Regions from separate parts of the Streptomyces sp. NPDC045998 genome, predicted to be linked through region 1. Evidence: riboswitches for the same ligand, from Rfam matches in the RefSeq annotation. Region 1 holds a riboswitch; each other region holds the start of a gene.
The links. A riboswitch is a leader RNA that binds a small molecule or an ion and turns the genes downstream of it on or off. The one in region 1 is predicted to bind cyclic di-AMP.
Positions count from the first base shown of each region.

Region 2: another riboswitch for cyclic di-AMP. It lies ahead of AC07FJ_RS25705 (C40 family peptidase); the one in region 1 lies ahead of AC07FJ_RS29120 (M23 family metallopeptidase).
Region 3: another riboswitch for cyclic di-AMP. It lies ahead of AC07FJ_RS18885 (LysM peptidoglycan-binding domain-containing protein); the one in region 1 lies ahead of AC07FJ_RS29120 (M23 family metallopeptidase).

Region 1 covers NZ_JBWKLJ010000011.1:144,069-148,498, reverse strand. The annotation lists gene AC07FJ_RS29135 (bifunctional acetate--CoA ligase family protein/GNAT family N-acetyltransferase) at 1-37, opposite strand, end outside; gene AC07FJ_RS29130 (HPr family phosphocarrier protein) at 169-450, shown strand; gene AC07FJ_RS29125 (GntR family transcriptional regulator) at 572-1,237, opposite strand; gene AC07FJ_RS29120 (M23 family metallopeptidase) at 1,432-2,214, opposite strand; cyclic di-AMP (ydaO/yuaA leader) riboswitch at 2,228-2,393, opposite strand; gene AC07FJ_RS29115 (M16 family metallopeptidase) at 2,622-3,989, opposite strand; gene AC07FJ_RS29110 (M16 family metallopeptidase) at 4,016-4,430, opposite strand, start outside.
Region 2 covers NZ_JBWKLJ010000009.1:134,169-138,598, forward strand. The annotation lists gene AC07FJ_RS25685 (8-amino-7-oxononanoate synthase) at 1-708, shown strand, start outside; gene AC07FJ_RS25690 (DUF397 domain-containing protein) at 683-886, opposite strand; gene AC07FJ_RS25695 (helix-turn-helix domain-containing protein) at 907-1,776, opposite strand; gene AC07FJ_RS25700 (ATP-binding protein) at 2,017-2,448, shown strand; gene AC07FJ_RS25705 (C40 family peptidase) at 2,518-2,997, opposite strand; cyclic di-AMP (ydaO/yuaA leader) riboswitch at 3,002-3,164, opposite strand; gene AC07FJ_RS25710 (hypothetical protein) at 3,825-4,028, shown strand; gene AC07FJ_RS25715 (urease subunit gamma) at 4,302-4,430, shown strand, end outside.
Region 3 covers NZ_JBWKLJ010000006.1:39,076-43,505, forward strand. The annotation lists gene AC07FJ_RS18870 (aminotransferase class V-fold PLP-dependent enzyme) at 1-973, shown strand, start outside; gene AC07FJ_RS18875 (methyltransferase domain-containing protein) at 1,024-1,779, shown strand; gene AC07FJ_RS18880 (hypothetical protein) at 1,866-2,141, shown strand; gene AC07FJ_RS18885 (LysM peptidoglycan-binding domain-containing protein) at 2,149-2,907, opposite strand; cyclic di-AMP (ydaO/yuaA leader) riboswitch at 2,912-3,082, opposite strand; gene AC07FJ_RS18890 (nucleobase:cation symporter-2 family protein) at 3,695-4,430, shown strand, end outside.

The sequences.
Region 1 (4,430 bases):
GGTACGCATGTTCCGGCTGATCCGACGGGGTCCGCATGGGCCCAGGTTACGGTGCGGGGCACCGGTCGCGGAGGTGCTGTGGACGGGGCACATTGATCAGGTTCGCCTGCACACCGGAGAACATGAGAGAGTGGTCTAGACAACCCCCTGAACTCGAAGGGCAACACCATGGCTGAGCGCCGCGTCAACGTCGGCTGGGCCGAGGGCCTGCACGCCCGCCCCGCCTCCATCTTCGTCCGTGCCGCCACGGCCTCCGGCGTCCCCGTGACGATCGCCAAGGCCGACGGCAACCCGGTGAACGCCGCGTCGATGCTCGCGGTCCTCGGCCTGGGTGCGCAGGGCGGCGAGGAGATCGTGCTCGCGTCGGACGCGGAGGGCGCGGACGCCGCTCTGGACCGCCTGGCGAAGCTGGTCGCCGAAGGGCTCGAGGAGCTTCCCGAGACCGTCTGATCCGTCTCGGATATCTCCGGCGCCTGCCTGATATCGCAGCGGAGCCGTATCGCCCCGGAATTCCCGGGTGATACGGCTCCGCTTTTCGTTTCGGTGAATCTTTCTGTATACGGCCTCGCTGTTAAATGCGGGCGCTCGCCGTGTTGACGCGATGTTGCGGAGTCCTCACACGCAGCCGGTGCGCGCCGAGCGAGCGTTCGGTATGCAGGGCGGTGAGCGCCCGGGCCCGTTCCGCGTCGCCGCGCGCCACCGCGTCGACGATCGCGCCGTGCTCGGCCCACGCCTCCACGGGCGCGGCCGGCTGCTCGACCGCGTACATCCAGGCGATCTTGTGGCGCAGCTGGGTCAGCAGGGCGGTCAGGCCCGGACTGCCGGAGGCCTGGGCGAGCGTCTCGTGGAACCAGCCGCCGAGCGCCCGCAGGTCCTCCCCCTGGCCCCGGCGCGCCCGCTCCTGGCCCAGTCTGACCAGGCCCCGCAACACCTTGAGGTGCGCCTCGGTACGCCGCTGGGCCGCGCGCGCCGCACCGAGCGGCTCCAGCAGCGCCCGGACCTCCAGCAGGTCGGCCGCCTCCTGCTCGGTGGGCTCGGCGACGCACGCCCCGGCGTGGCGGCGGGTGGTGACGAAGCCCTCGGACTCCAGCGTCCGCAGGGCCTCGCGGACCGGGACGCGGGAGACGCCGTAACGGCGCGCCAGCTGCTCCTCGGTGAGGCGGGCGCCGCGCGGGAAGACGCCGGAGACGATGTCGTCGCGAATCGCCGTGCATACCGAGTGCGCGGGAATGCGCATACCGAACCTCCGACGTAATGCGCGCGAAACAGCGTGCGTCCGACCGATGTGACGAGTGTTCAGCGACTCTATGACAACGGGGCTGAATTTCCGATGCCCGGTCGAAATCCATGGATATCTTTTGGCCAATGGCCGCACGAAGAAGGCCCCGGCTCGGATGGGGAGCCGGGGCCTTTCTTCGTGGAATGTGCGGGTCAGACGTTGACGCCGTGCGAGCGCAGGTACGCGACCGGGTCGATGTCGGAGCCGTACTCGGCGCTCGTGCGGGCCTCGAAGTGGAGGTGCGGACCGGAGGAGTTGCCGGTGGAGCCGGAGAGGCCGATCTGCTGGCCGGGCATGACCCGCTCGCCGACCGAGACGCTGACGGAGGAGAGGTGGCCGTACTGCGTGTACGTGCCGTCCGCCATCCGGATCACCACGTTGTTGCCGTACGCGCCGCCCCAGCCCGCCTCGACGACGGTGCCCAGGCCCACGGCGACGACCGTGGAGCCGGAGGGGGCGTGGAAGTCGACGCCGGTGTGGCTGCCGGAGGACCACATGGCGCCGCCGGTCTGGTAGCCGGTGCTGACGTACGAACCGGCGACCGGGAGCGTGAAGGAGTTCAGGCGCTTGCGCTCGGCCTCGCGGGCGGCGCGCTCCTCCGCCTCGCGGGCGGCCTTGACGCGGGCCTCGGCCTTGCGCTTGGCCTCGGCTTCGGCCTCGGCCTGGGCGGCGGCGCGGGCGGCGGCCTCCTCGGCCTCGCGCTCCTGCGCCTCGGCCTGGGCGTCCACGCTCTCGGCGAGCGTGTCGGTGATGACCGCCTGGTTGAGGCCGGTGTCCTCCAGTGCGCGGACGTCCGCGTCGGCGGCGAGCGCCGGGGAAGCGAGGGTTCCGATGACGCCGGTGGTGGCGATGGCCGCCACGCCGGCGACGTGTGCGCTCTTACGGCTCAGGCGGCTCGGGGCACGGTGCTTCCCGGTGGCACGGGTGAACGCCATTCGGTGGCTGATCCTTTCCTTCCTTCTCGCCTACCGGGTTAGCTGACGGGTTCGGAGCAGGAAGGTCTCCTACGGGCCCCTCCGCACGGATGCGAAGGCGTCCGATTCACCCCAGGGACTTCGTGTGGGTCCCCGGCTCCCCGGGCTCGCGCCCGATGGGGATTCGGCGATGGCTGCCCGGTGCCGCGGATGCGGCGGGTACGGCGGGCGGACAGCGCATCAGACGCTAAGCGGCTGATCTTTCAATCACCAAACGGACACGGTTTTTTGTAGCGCACGCCACAGGGCAGACACGTAACCTCCGCAACAAAACGGACATGCGGCGGACCGGTGCGGAGACAGCGGAACCCCGGCATCCGAGTGGATGCCGGGGTTCCGGAGGTGACGCACGGCCGAACCGCCGTCAATCAGCCGCTGACGACGCTGACTTCACCGATGCCGAGCGCCTCGACGGGCTCCTTGATCTGCGCGGCGTCGCCGACGAGGACGGTCACGAGACGGTCCACCGGGAAGGCGCTGACGACCGCGGCCGTGGCCTCCACCGTCCCGGTCTCGGCCAGACGCGCGTACAACCGCGCCTGGAAGTCGTCCGGGAGGTGCTGCTCGACCTGGTCGGCGAGGGTGCCCGCGACCGAGGCCGCCGTCTCGTACTTGAGCGGGGCGACGCCCACGAGGTTCTGCACGGCGACGTCCCGCTCGGCGTCGGTCAGGCCCTCGGCGGCGAGGGTGCGCAGCACCTTCCACAGGTCGTCGAGCGCCGGGCCGGTGTTGGGGGTGTCGACGGAGCCGCTGATGGCGAGCATCGAGGCGCCGTTGCCCTCGGGACCGGAGCGGAGCACCTGGCCGAAGGCCCGTACGCCGTAGGTGTAGCCCTTCTCCTCACGCAGGACGCGGTCCAGGCGCGAGGTCAGGGTGCCGCCCAGGCAGTAGGTGCCGAGCACTTGGGCCGGCCAGACGCGGTCGTGCCGGTCGGAGCCGATGCGGCCGATCAGCAGCTGCGTCTGCACGGCGCCGGGGCGGTCGACGATGACGACGCGGCCCGTGTCGTCGGCCGTGACGGGCGGTACGGGGCGGGGCTCGGCGGTGTCGCCGGTCCAGGCGCCGAGGGTGTCGGCGAGCACCGCGTCGAGGTCCACGTCCGTGAGGTCGCCGACGACGATCGCGGTGGCCGTGGCGGGCCGGACATGGGCCTCGTAGAAGGCCCGTACGGCCGCGGAGTCGATGCGCTCCACCGTCTCCAGGGTGCCCTGCCGGGGGCGGGACATCCGGGAGTCGGCCGGGAACAGCTCCTTGGAGAGCTGCATGGCGGCGCGGCGCGCCGGGTTGGCGATCTCGTGCGGGATCTCGTCGAGCCGGTTGCGCACCAGGCGTTCGACCTCGCTGTCGGCGAAGGCGGGCGCGCGCAGGGCGTCGGCGACCAGGCCGAGGGCCTTGGCCAGCCGGGAGACCGGGACCTCCAGGGAGACGCGTACGCCGGGGTGGTCGGCGTGTGCGTCGAGGGTGGCGCCGCAGCGCTCCAGCTCGGCGGCGAACTCCTCCGCCGAGTACTTGTCGGTGCCCTCGGACAGCGCCCGGGCCATGATCGTGGCGACACCGTCCAGGCCCTCGGGCTCGGCCTCCAGGGGGGCGGCGAGGGAGATCTCGACGGCCACGACCTGCTGGCCGGGGCGGTGGCAGCGCAGCACGGTCAGGCCGTTGGGCAGGGTGCCGCGCTCGGGGGCGGGGAAGGCCCAGGGCCTGGCGGTGCCGGGCGTGGGCTGCGGGTGGAACTCCATGGACGTCAGGGACACAGCGGCGTCGCTCACTGGTCGGCCCCCTCTTCTTCCTCGCTGCGGTCGGCGTCGCTCTGGTCGGTGTCGCTGTCGGCGGCTCCGCCCTGATCACCGTTGACGGGCTCGTAGACCAGTACGGCCCTGTTGTCCGGGCGCAGGCGGGCCTTGGCGACGGCCTGCACCTCCTCGGCGGTGACGTCCAGGACGCGCTGGACGGCGGTGAGCGCGAGCTGCGGGTCGCCGAACAGCACGGCGAACCGGCACAGCTCGTCCGCGCGGCCGGCGACCGTGCCGAGCCGGTCCAGCCATTCGCGCTCCAGCTGGGCCTGGGCCCGCTCCATCTCCTCGGGCGTCGGGCCCTCGGCGGCGAACCGGGCCAGCTCCTCGTCGACCGCGGCCTCGATGTCCGGCACCTCGACGCCACCGGACGTCTTCACGTCCAGC
Region 2 (4,430 bases), on a different contig from region 1:
GCCCACCCCGGCCGCCGCGCCCTCGCCGTGACCGACTCGGTCTTCTCGGTCGACGGCGACGCGGCGCCGCTGGCGGAACTCGCCGCCGCCTGCCGCGCGCACGGCGCCGCGCTGGTCGTCGACGACGCGCACGGCCTCGGCGTGCTGGGCGACGGCGGGCGCGGGGCGCTGCACGCGGCGGGGCTCGCGGGCGACGCGGACGTCGTCGCCACGCTCACGCTGTCCAAGTCCCTGGGCAGCCAGGGCGGAGCGGTCCTCGGCCCGGCGCGCGTGATCCACCACCTGGTCAACGCCGCGCGGACCTTCATCTTCGACACGGGCCTGGCCCCGGCCGCGGCGGGCGCCGCGCTCGCGGGCCTGCGTCTGCTGCGCGCCGAGCCGGGCCTGGCCGGCCGGGCCCGTACGGTCGCGGCCACCTTGCACGGGCGGCTGACGGCGGCGGGCCTGACCGCCGTGCGGCCGGACGCCGCCGTCGTCTCCGTACGCGCCCCGTCGCCGGAGCAGGCCGTGCGGTGGGCCGCGGACTGCCGCGCCGAGGGGCTGGCGGTGGGCTGCTTCCGGCCGCCGTCGGTGCCCGACGGGATCTCGCGCCTGCGGCTCACCGCCCGCGCCGACCTGACGGAAGCTCAGATCGAGACGGCCGTGGCCACGATCCTCCGTACGGCGCCGGACCCGGCGCCGGTCAGCCCGGCTGCTTCAGGGAGCTGACGAAGGACGTCCAGGCCGCCGGGGAGAACCGCAGCGGCGGCCTGGCGGTGTCCTTCGAGTCGCGCACGGCCAGCCGCGCGGCGTCGAGACGGGCCGCCTCGACGCAGTTGTTCATGCCCACGCTGCGGCTGCTGCGCCGCCACTGCGGGCCATCGTGGTGTGCGAGGTAAGCAGACATGTGGGGTGCCTTGCCTCTCCCTACGCGCCGTCACCGATCCCGGCGATGAGTTCCTCCGACTCCTCGGGCGTCAGGGCGTGCGCCTGCATGGTGCGGAACGCGGCGCTGTACGCCTCGAGGTCTTCCGTGCGTTCGAGATAGAGGCTACTCGTCAAGTGGTCGAGAACCACCACATCCAGATCAGACATGTTCGCGAAGGAGAAAATAACGAAAGGCCCGGAGAGGCCGACGTACCCGCCCACCGCGAACGGCAGCACCTGGAGCCGCACATGGGGCAGGTCCGCCAACTCCCGCAACCGCCGCAGCTGCGCCCGCATCACCCCCGGGCCGCCCACCTGCCGCCGCAGCACCGCCTCGTCCAGTACCGCCTCCAGGCGCAGCGGCGGATCACCGAACAGCACCTCCTGGCGGGCGAGCCGCACCTCCACCAGCGAGTCGACCGCCGTCACCGGCAGCCCGTCCAGCGCCGCGCGCGTCACCGCCCGCGCGTAGTCGGCCGTCTGCAGCAGGCCCGGCACCACCGAGGTCTCGAGTGTGCGCGCCGCGCACGCCTGCGACTCCAGGCTGATGAAGTCCTGGTACTGCGGCGGCAGCACGCCCCGGTACGCGTGCCACCAGCCCGTGCCGCCGCCGTCCGCGGCCGCGCCGGAGAGGGCCTCCAGCAGCGCGCGCTGGCGCGGTTCGCGTACGCCGTAGGCGTCGAGCAGCCGTGACACGTCCTCGCCCGTCACCCCGCTGGCACCCGTCTCGATCCGGCTGACCTTCGACTGGTGCCAGCCGACGAGCCGGGCCGCGTCCCGGCTGGTGAGCCCGGCTCTCAGGCGCAGCCGCCGCAACTCCTCGCCGAGCTTGCGGCGCCGCACCGCCGGACCGTGCCGCGTGCCCCGCACGACAGCCCCACCTCCCGCCCTCCGGAACGCTGGACCAACCCGCCAGTCTGCCCGCCGGAACCGCTCTCGCGTAGCAGGGTTCACCGCTTCGAGCGACAGATATATGCATATCTTGGGGGATCGGCCCCACCCGGGGCGACATAAGTGGCACTCTGGCGCGAAGCGCAATCCGAGGCCGTCCTCGCACAACATCCGCTCCCTGTCGGAGTCCGGCCCCGGTGGGAAAGGGACAGCGTCGCCATGGCAGACCACCAGGAAGCATCCGTCACTCTGCCGAGCGATCCAGCCTCGGTCTCCGCAGCCCGCAGATACGTGGCGGACGTTCTTACCGAATGGGGCCTGCCGGCCGAGTCCGACACGGCGGACGCGGTACGGCTGATCGTCTCCGAGCTCACCACCAACGCCGTCCAGCACACCTTCGGACAGTCACCGACCTTCACGGTGGACATCCGGCTGGAACGGGACGAACAGCTGCGCATCGGTGTCACCGACAGCCACCCGCGGTGGCCGCAGCGCCTGCCCGCGGCCGTGCAGCAGGACAACGGCCGCGGCATGGTCATCATCCGCTGGCTCACCGCCGAACGCGGTGGCCGCCTGACGGTCACTCCGACCGGTGAGGGCGGCAAGACGGTGTGGATCGCCCTGCCCTGGTCCGTCCCCGTCCGGGGCTGAGCACGCGCCCGGTACGGCGGCGGCCCCGTACCGCCCGGTCGTGCGGTACGGGGCGTACGAGCTCTCGTGTCAGCGCACGCGCCCGTAGTAGACCGACTTCGACCAGATGCGGTCGAGCTTGACCACCGAACCCGACTTCGGTGAGTGCCAGATCTTGTTGTCCCCGGCGTACAGGCCCACGTGGTAGACGCGTCCACCGGAGTGGAAGAAGACCAGGTCACCCTTCTGCCGCTGCGACGTGGAGATGTGGCGGGTCTTGTTGTACTGCTGCTGCGCGGTGCGCGGCAGCGTCTTGCCGGCCTTCTTGTACGAGTAGAGCGTGAGGCCGGAGCAGTCGAACCGGGAGGGGCCCGCTGCCCCGTACGCGTACGGGGAGCCCTTCTTGGACGCGGCGATGTTCAGCGCCTTCGTGGCGTGCGTCGCGGCGGCGGCCTCGGCCTGGGGGACGGCGCCCGGCGCCAGCATGGTGCCGCCGACGGCGGCGAGCGTCAGTGCCGAGACGGCACCGGCTCGGGACAGCAGAGACGGGACATGAATCTGCGCGGTCATAGCGCAACCCTTCGTCAGCCGCCTGTGAAGGATGACCTGTCGGGTTCGGGCTGGCGAAGTTGCCCGGCCGCTGACGCGGCTTCACCCCAAGGGGCGGCCATGGTGCGCTCGCCCCGGACTGCTTGGGTCCTCCACTCCTGCCGATCCACTCCTGTCGACCAGTCGTCCGGACGGCGGCAGGACTCGGCGTCCGCCCGGACCGCCCCGCCGCGGCGGCGGGGGCTTGTCGTCGAAGGGATCTTGACCCATGACAGGGCGAAATTCCGAGCCGAAACGGAAGTTTGTGAGGCTCCTCACGACTGATCCATTCGAGTGGACAGAGGCGTTTTGGTGCGACGCGACGGCTGGTTGATGATCCGTGGACCAGCGGCGGAAGGTGATGTTCCGCCAGATGCGTACACCATGGGCGCAACTCGTACAGTGCGTAATTCCCTCGTTTGCGTACGCCGAACGAGGGTGGCTCTTCGGCCCTTCTGCGCCCATCCGTGCTACGCCGAAATCCCTCATCAGGCGGGCTCCTGAGGGAGCGTCACCCGCGCAGCCAGACATTCGCCATCGAGAACTCACGGCGCACGCGCCAGCGTCCGGGTGTGCGCCTCGCCCTCCCGTGGTCATGCGTCGAACGCAGTGCTCCCGCGGTGCGGCCGTGCGCCCGGCGAGCGCCCGGTTGAACCCCGCTCCGGGGGTCGGAGGCGTGCGGGATCGTTTCCTCGTCCTCGTGCGGGTGACCGGGCGCGTACCCGGGGTGTGGGGGTGGGTAGCCAGGGGCCGACTCGAGCCAACCGGCGAGTCAGACCCCGTCACCCCGTCACAGGGAGGGAACCCGTATGCGTCGCACCGCGGCCGTCGTCCTCGGAACCATCGCACTCCTCGGATCCACCGTCACCACCGCCTCGGCGGTGGCGGTGCCGGACCCCACCGCCGTCCTCGACTGCGTCACCACCAGCGCGACCGACCTGACCACCATCGTCGACCCCGCCGCGCCCGCCCTGCCCTCGGAGGTCCCGGGCGCGAGCTGCCTGGCCGTCTGAGGCGGGCACCGCGGCTCGCCGGGCGGCACGGGCGCACCCGTACCGCCCGGCGAGCGGCCGCACCTCGTATACGACCCGCGCTGCGGGCCCGGTGGGCGGCCGCTCGTGTCCCATGGCCAGGCAAAGCCGTAGTTAACGTGCCGGAAAAACTTCTGCCCGAGATTGAAATATCTCTCCCTCACAATCGTTTCCGCAGGTCAACAGAGTGTTGAAGCCGGATAGGGTCCCGCTGCTGCCCGGGGTCGTGCCGGGCGGGAACATGTGAGGTGAAACGTGCAACTGAGCCCGCACGAGCAGGAGCGCCTGCTCATTCATGTCGCTGCCGACGTGGCGGAGAAGCGCAGGGCACGCGGGGTGAGGCTCAACCACCCCGAGGCCGTCGCCCTCATCACCGCGCACATC
Region 3 (4,430 bases), on a different contig from region 1:
CGAGGGCGCCCGGGACCGGGTCAAGCGGTTCCTGGGCGACCCGCAGCCGGAGCGCTCGGCGGTGCACTTCACCAGCGGGGCCTCGGAGGGGCTGCGCACCGTCGCCCGCGACTGGCTGCCGGAGCTGCTCCGCGACGGTGACGAGATCGTGGTGCCGTTCGCCGACCACCAGGCCAACCTCGCGCCGTGGCGCGAGACCGAGCGGCTGCTGGCCCGGCAGGGCGTGCGGATACGCCTGCGGGAGCTGCCCTACCAGGCGAGCTCGGGGGACTACGACCCCGAGGCGCTCGCCCGCGTGGCGGGCCCGCGCACCCGCTTCGTCGCGGCCACCCACGTGCACCACGTCTACGGCGCCGACATGAACGTGCACCGCGTCCGCGCGGTGGTCGGCCCCGACGTACCGATCTGTCTGGACGCCGCCCAGAGCGTGGGCCACCTGCCCGTCTCGGTCGCCGAGCTCGACGTGGACTTCGTCGTCTTCTCCGGCCACAAGGCGCTGGCCCTGCCCGGCACGGGCGCGATCTGGGCGCGCGGCCGGCGCGGTCCGGAGTTCCGGCCGGGCGGCTGGGAGGGCACCCCGAACACGGCCGGTGTCGTCAGCCTCACGGCGGCCCTCGACTGGCTGGAGGAGGCGGGTACGGACCGCATCGAACGGTGGACCGTGGCCCTGGCGGCCCGGCTGACCGACGGACTGGCCCGGATGGACGCCTACGAGGTGCTGGGCTGCCGCTCCAGCCTGGACGCCGCCTCCACGGTGCAGCGCCGCAGACACATCGTCACCTTCCGGCACCGCGGGATCGGCTCCCAGGACCTCGGCTTCATCCTCTACAGCCACGGCTTCATGGTGCGCTCCGACAGCCACTGCCAGGCGGGGACGGACCCGGAGGACGGCTCGGTGCGGATCAGCCTGCATGTGTACAACGCACCCGAGGAGATCGACGGGCTGCTCGCCGCGCTCGCCAGTCTGCAATGATTTCCATGACCGTTTAGAGGTGTGGTGAGAAGGCAGGGGCGCGAGAGGACATGAGTGTCAGTACGGTGGCGGCCGCGCGATGGGTGGACCGCTGGGAGAGGCAGCAGCAGCGCTACGCGGTCGACCGCGAGGAGGCGTTCACCGTCATCGCCGACGTTGTCGAGGGCGTGACGGCGGGCCGGCGGGCGCCCCTCGTCCTCGACCTGGGCAGCGGGCCCGGCTCGCTGGCCGCGCGACTGGCCCGCCGGATGCCCCGCGCCCGGGTCGTGGCGGTCGACGCCGACCCGCGCCTGCTGGAGCTCGGCCGGGCCTACTACGGACCGGCCGTGCGGTACGTGGAGGCCGTCATCGGCGAGCCCGGCTGGCTCGACGCCGCCGGGACGGACGGTCCGGTGGACGCTGCCGTCTCCACGACGGCGCTGCACTACCTCAGCGAACGGACCCTGCGCCGGGTCTACCGCGACCTCGCCGGGCGGTTGCGCCCCGGCGGGGTCCTCGTCAACTGCGACCACATCTGTCCCGACTCCGCCAAGGTCGGCGAGCTGGCCCTGCACATCGGGCGGCGCCGGGCCGAGCGGGAACCGGCCGTCGCGGACGACGACTGGGAGACCTGGTGGTCCGGGGTCGCCGCGGACCCGGAGCTGGCCGCCCTGTTCTCCGCCCACCGCCACCACCGGCACCCGCGCTGCGAGGGCAACGACCTGACCCTCTCCGGGCACCTCGCCCTGCTGCGCGAAGCAGGCTTCGAGGAGGCGGGAGCCGTCTGGCAGTTCGGCAACAACCACGTCCTCGTGGCCGTGCGCTGACCACGCGCCGTAGCGTCACGGCTCCTTCACGCAACCGCCCCGCTCCGCCGGTCGCGCGACCGGCGGAGCGGGGTCAGCATGGGAACGTGACATGGGCATCGTGGACGACGGTCCGGGTCTACGCCGGACGCGGTGGCGTGAGCACCGACACGGTCGGTGTCATCACCGGTGAACTCGACGTGCACACGACCTGGGTCGACGGCGAGGCGCGGGTGGCCGTGCAGCACAGCGGGGCCTCCGACTGGTTCCCGATGAGCGGCAGCCCCGTGCCGTGCTCGTCGGAGGAGGCCAGCCGCGTGCTGCACGACGCCGTCGTGGAAGCCGTACGGTCCGGCGGCGGGGCGACCGTGCCCCGTCGGTAGGCGCCCGTCAGTAGGCGCCGAAGACGTTGTCGATCGACCCGTACCGGTCGGCCGCGTAGTTGCAGGCCGCGGTGATGTTGGCGACCGGGTCGTACGGGTCGGTCGACGTGCCGGGCACGTGGTACGCCCGGAACGTCGGGTCGATGACCTGGAGCAGGCCCTTGGACGGGGTGCCCGCGGCGGCGTTGGAGTCCCAGTTGTTGATGGCCAGCGGGTTGCCCGAGGACTCGCGCATGATGTTGCGGTGGATCCCGTCGTACGAGCCGGGAATGCCGCGTTCGGCCATGATGGCGAGCGCTTCCTTGATCCAGCCGTCGAGGTTGTTCGCGTACGTCGCGGGCTTCGCGAGCGCCGGCCGCACGGTGGAGCGGCTGGCCCGCTCGGCGGCGGCGGGCGCGGCGGGCGCGGCCTTGGCCTTGGCCTTCGCGCCGATGGTGAGCTTCATGCCGGGGCGAATGAGCGACGGGTTGTCGCCGACCACCGACTTGTTGTCCTCGTACAGCTTCTGCCAGCCGCCGCTGACGCCACGGTCCGCCGCGATCTCGGAAAGGGTGTCACCCGCGACCACGGTATACGTGGCGGGCTTCGCCGGGGCCTTTTCCACGGCCGCGGAAGGCACAACGTTCGGCACCGCGTTCGGTGCCGCCTCGGCCGCGGTCGCGCCGAAGAGGGGAAGGGCGAGTGCGGCGCCGCCCGTGCCGGCGGCGGCGACACGGCGTGCGAGCGGATTGTTCTTGGGGCGGCGGTGCTTACCCTGTGCGGGCATGGCGGATTCCTCTCCGTCGCCTGCGAGGTGAGCTGTCGGGTTCGGGCTGGAGATGCCCGGCCGTATCCGCACGCGACCGCGTGCGCACATGACTTCACCCCAAGCCGTTCCGTATACACGGACCGGCGGCTTACCTGGTTCCCCCGCTCCTGCCGTACGTCGGTGGTGGGTGGGTGCGGTTTCCGGACGGCGGCAGGATTCGGCGGTCCGACCGGATTGCGGTGACGGTAAGCGAGAGCCTCGGGCCGGAACAAGTCGTGAAGAGCGCACGCGCGATTACGGAAATGCCATGAAGGGAGTTCTGCCGGAAAGTCAATTCCCTGTCCCAGCAGGGGAAATGCGGTGCGGAGGACGTGCACCCCGAATAACGGGAGGTGAGTCATGTCACGGCGCGAGCAAATCGCCCTCGGGGTCGCCTTATCGGAGAACCGAGGCGAGTCGGACGAACATTGGTAAAACCGGAGATATTCGGGCGAAAGGTGCGTCTTGTGGGGTGGGGGAGCGGTGAGTGCCGTGCCGGTTACTCGCGAGGAACGTCCGACGTCAACTAAGGTGAGCGCCCCGATCGGCTCCACCTGCGGATCTCATGCGCAAGGCGGCTTCGCCATGCCGATCGAAGGAAAGTCCTCCAACCAGGACGCACATCTCAGTGCAGGGCGACGTGGTGTCGGCAACTCCGCCAGACGTCGGCTCCGTACGGGCCGGCGAGGCCTCGTCCTGACACATTCCGGGCTCCGAGGCGTCGGCTCCTCTCTCATTCACCTACCTCTCGTAAGGCAAGGCAGAGATGGCACGAGTCTCCCGACGGCACTCCGGGACGCAGACGCATCCCGTCGACGAACTGCTCCCCCTCCCGCAGCTCACGCTCTACGGCTTCCAGCACATCCTCGCGTTCTACGCGGCGGCCGTCATCGTCCCCGTACTCCTCGGCAACGCCCTCGGGCTCTCCGACGAGCAACTGGTCCACCTGGTCAACGCGGACCTGCTCACCTGTGGCATCGCCACGATCATCCAGGCGCTCGGCGTCTGGCGGATCGGCGCGCGCCTGCCCCTGGTGCAGGGCGTGACCTTCACCGCCGTCTCCCCCATGGTCGCGATCGGCATGGGCGCGGGCGGTGGTACCGCCGGTCTGCTGGTCGTCTACGGCGCGGTCATCACGGCCGGCATCGCCACGTTCCTCTTCGCGCCGTTCGTCGGCCGGCTGGTGAAGTACTTCCCGCCCGTCGTCATCGGCACGATCCTCACCATCATCGGCATCACGCTGATCCCGGTGGGCCTCCAGAACGCCGCCGGCGGCGCCCACCTCATCGGCGACCCCGCGTACGGCTCCGGGAAGAACCTCGCCTACGCGCTCGGCACCCTGCTCCTGATCCTGGTCGTGGTCCGGCTCGGCAAGCCGTTCCTCAGCAGCCTCGCCGTACTCATCGGACTCGTCGTGGGCACGGCCGTCGCCTGGCTCCTGGGGGACGCACACTTCGACGCGGTGGCGGACGCCGACTGGTTCGGCGTCACCACACCCTTCC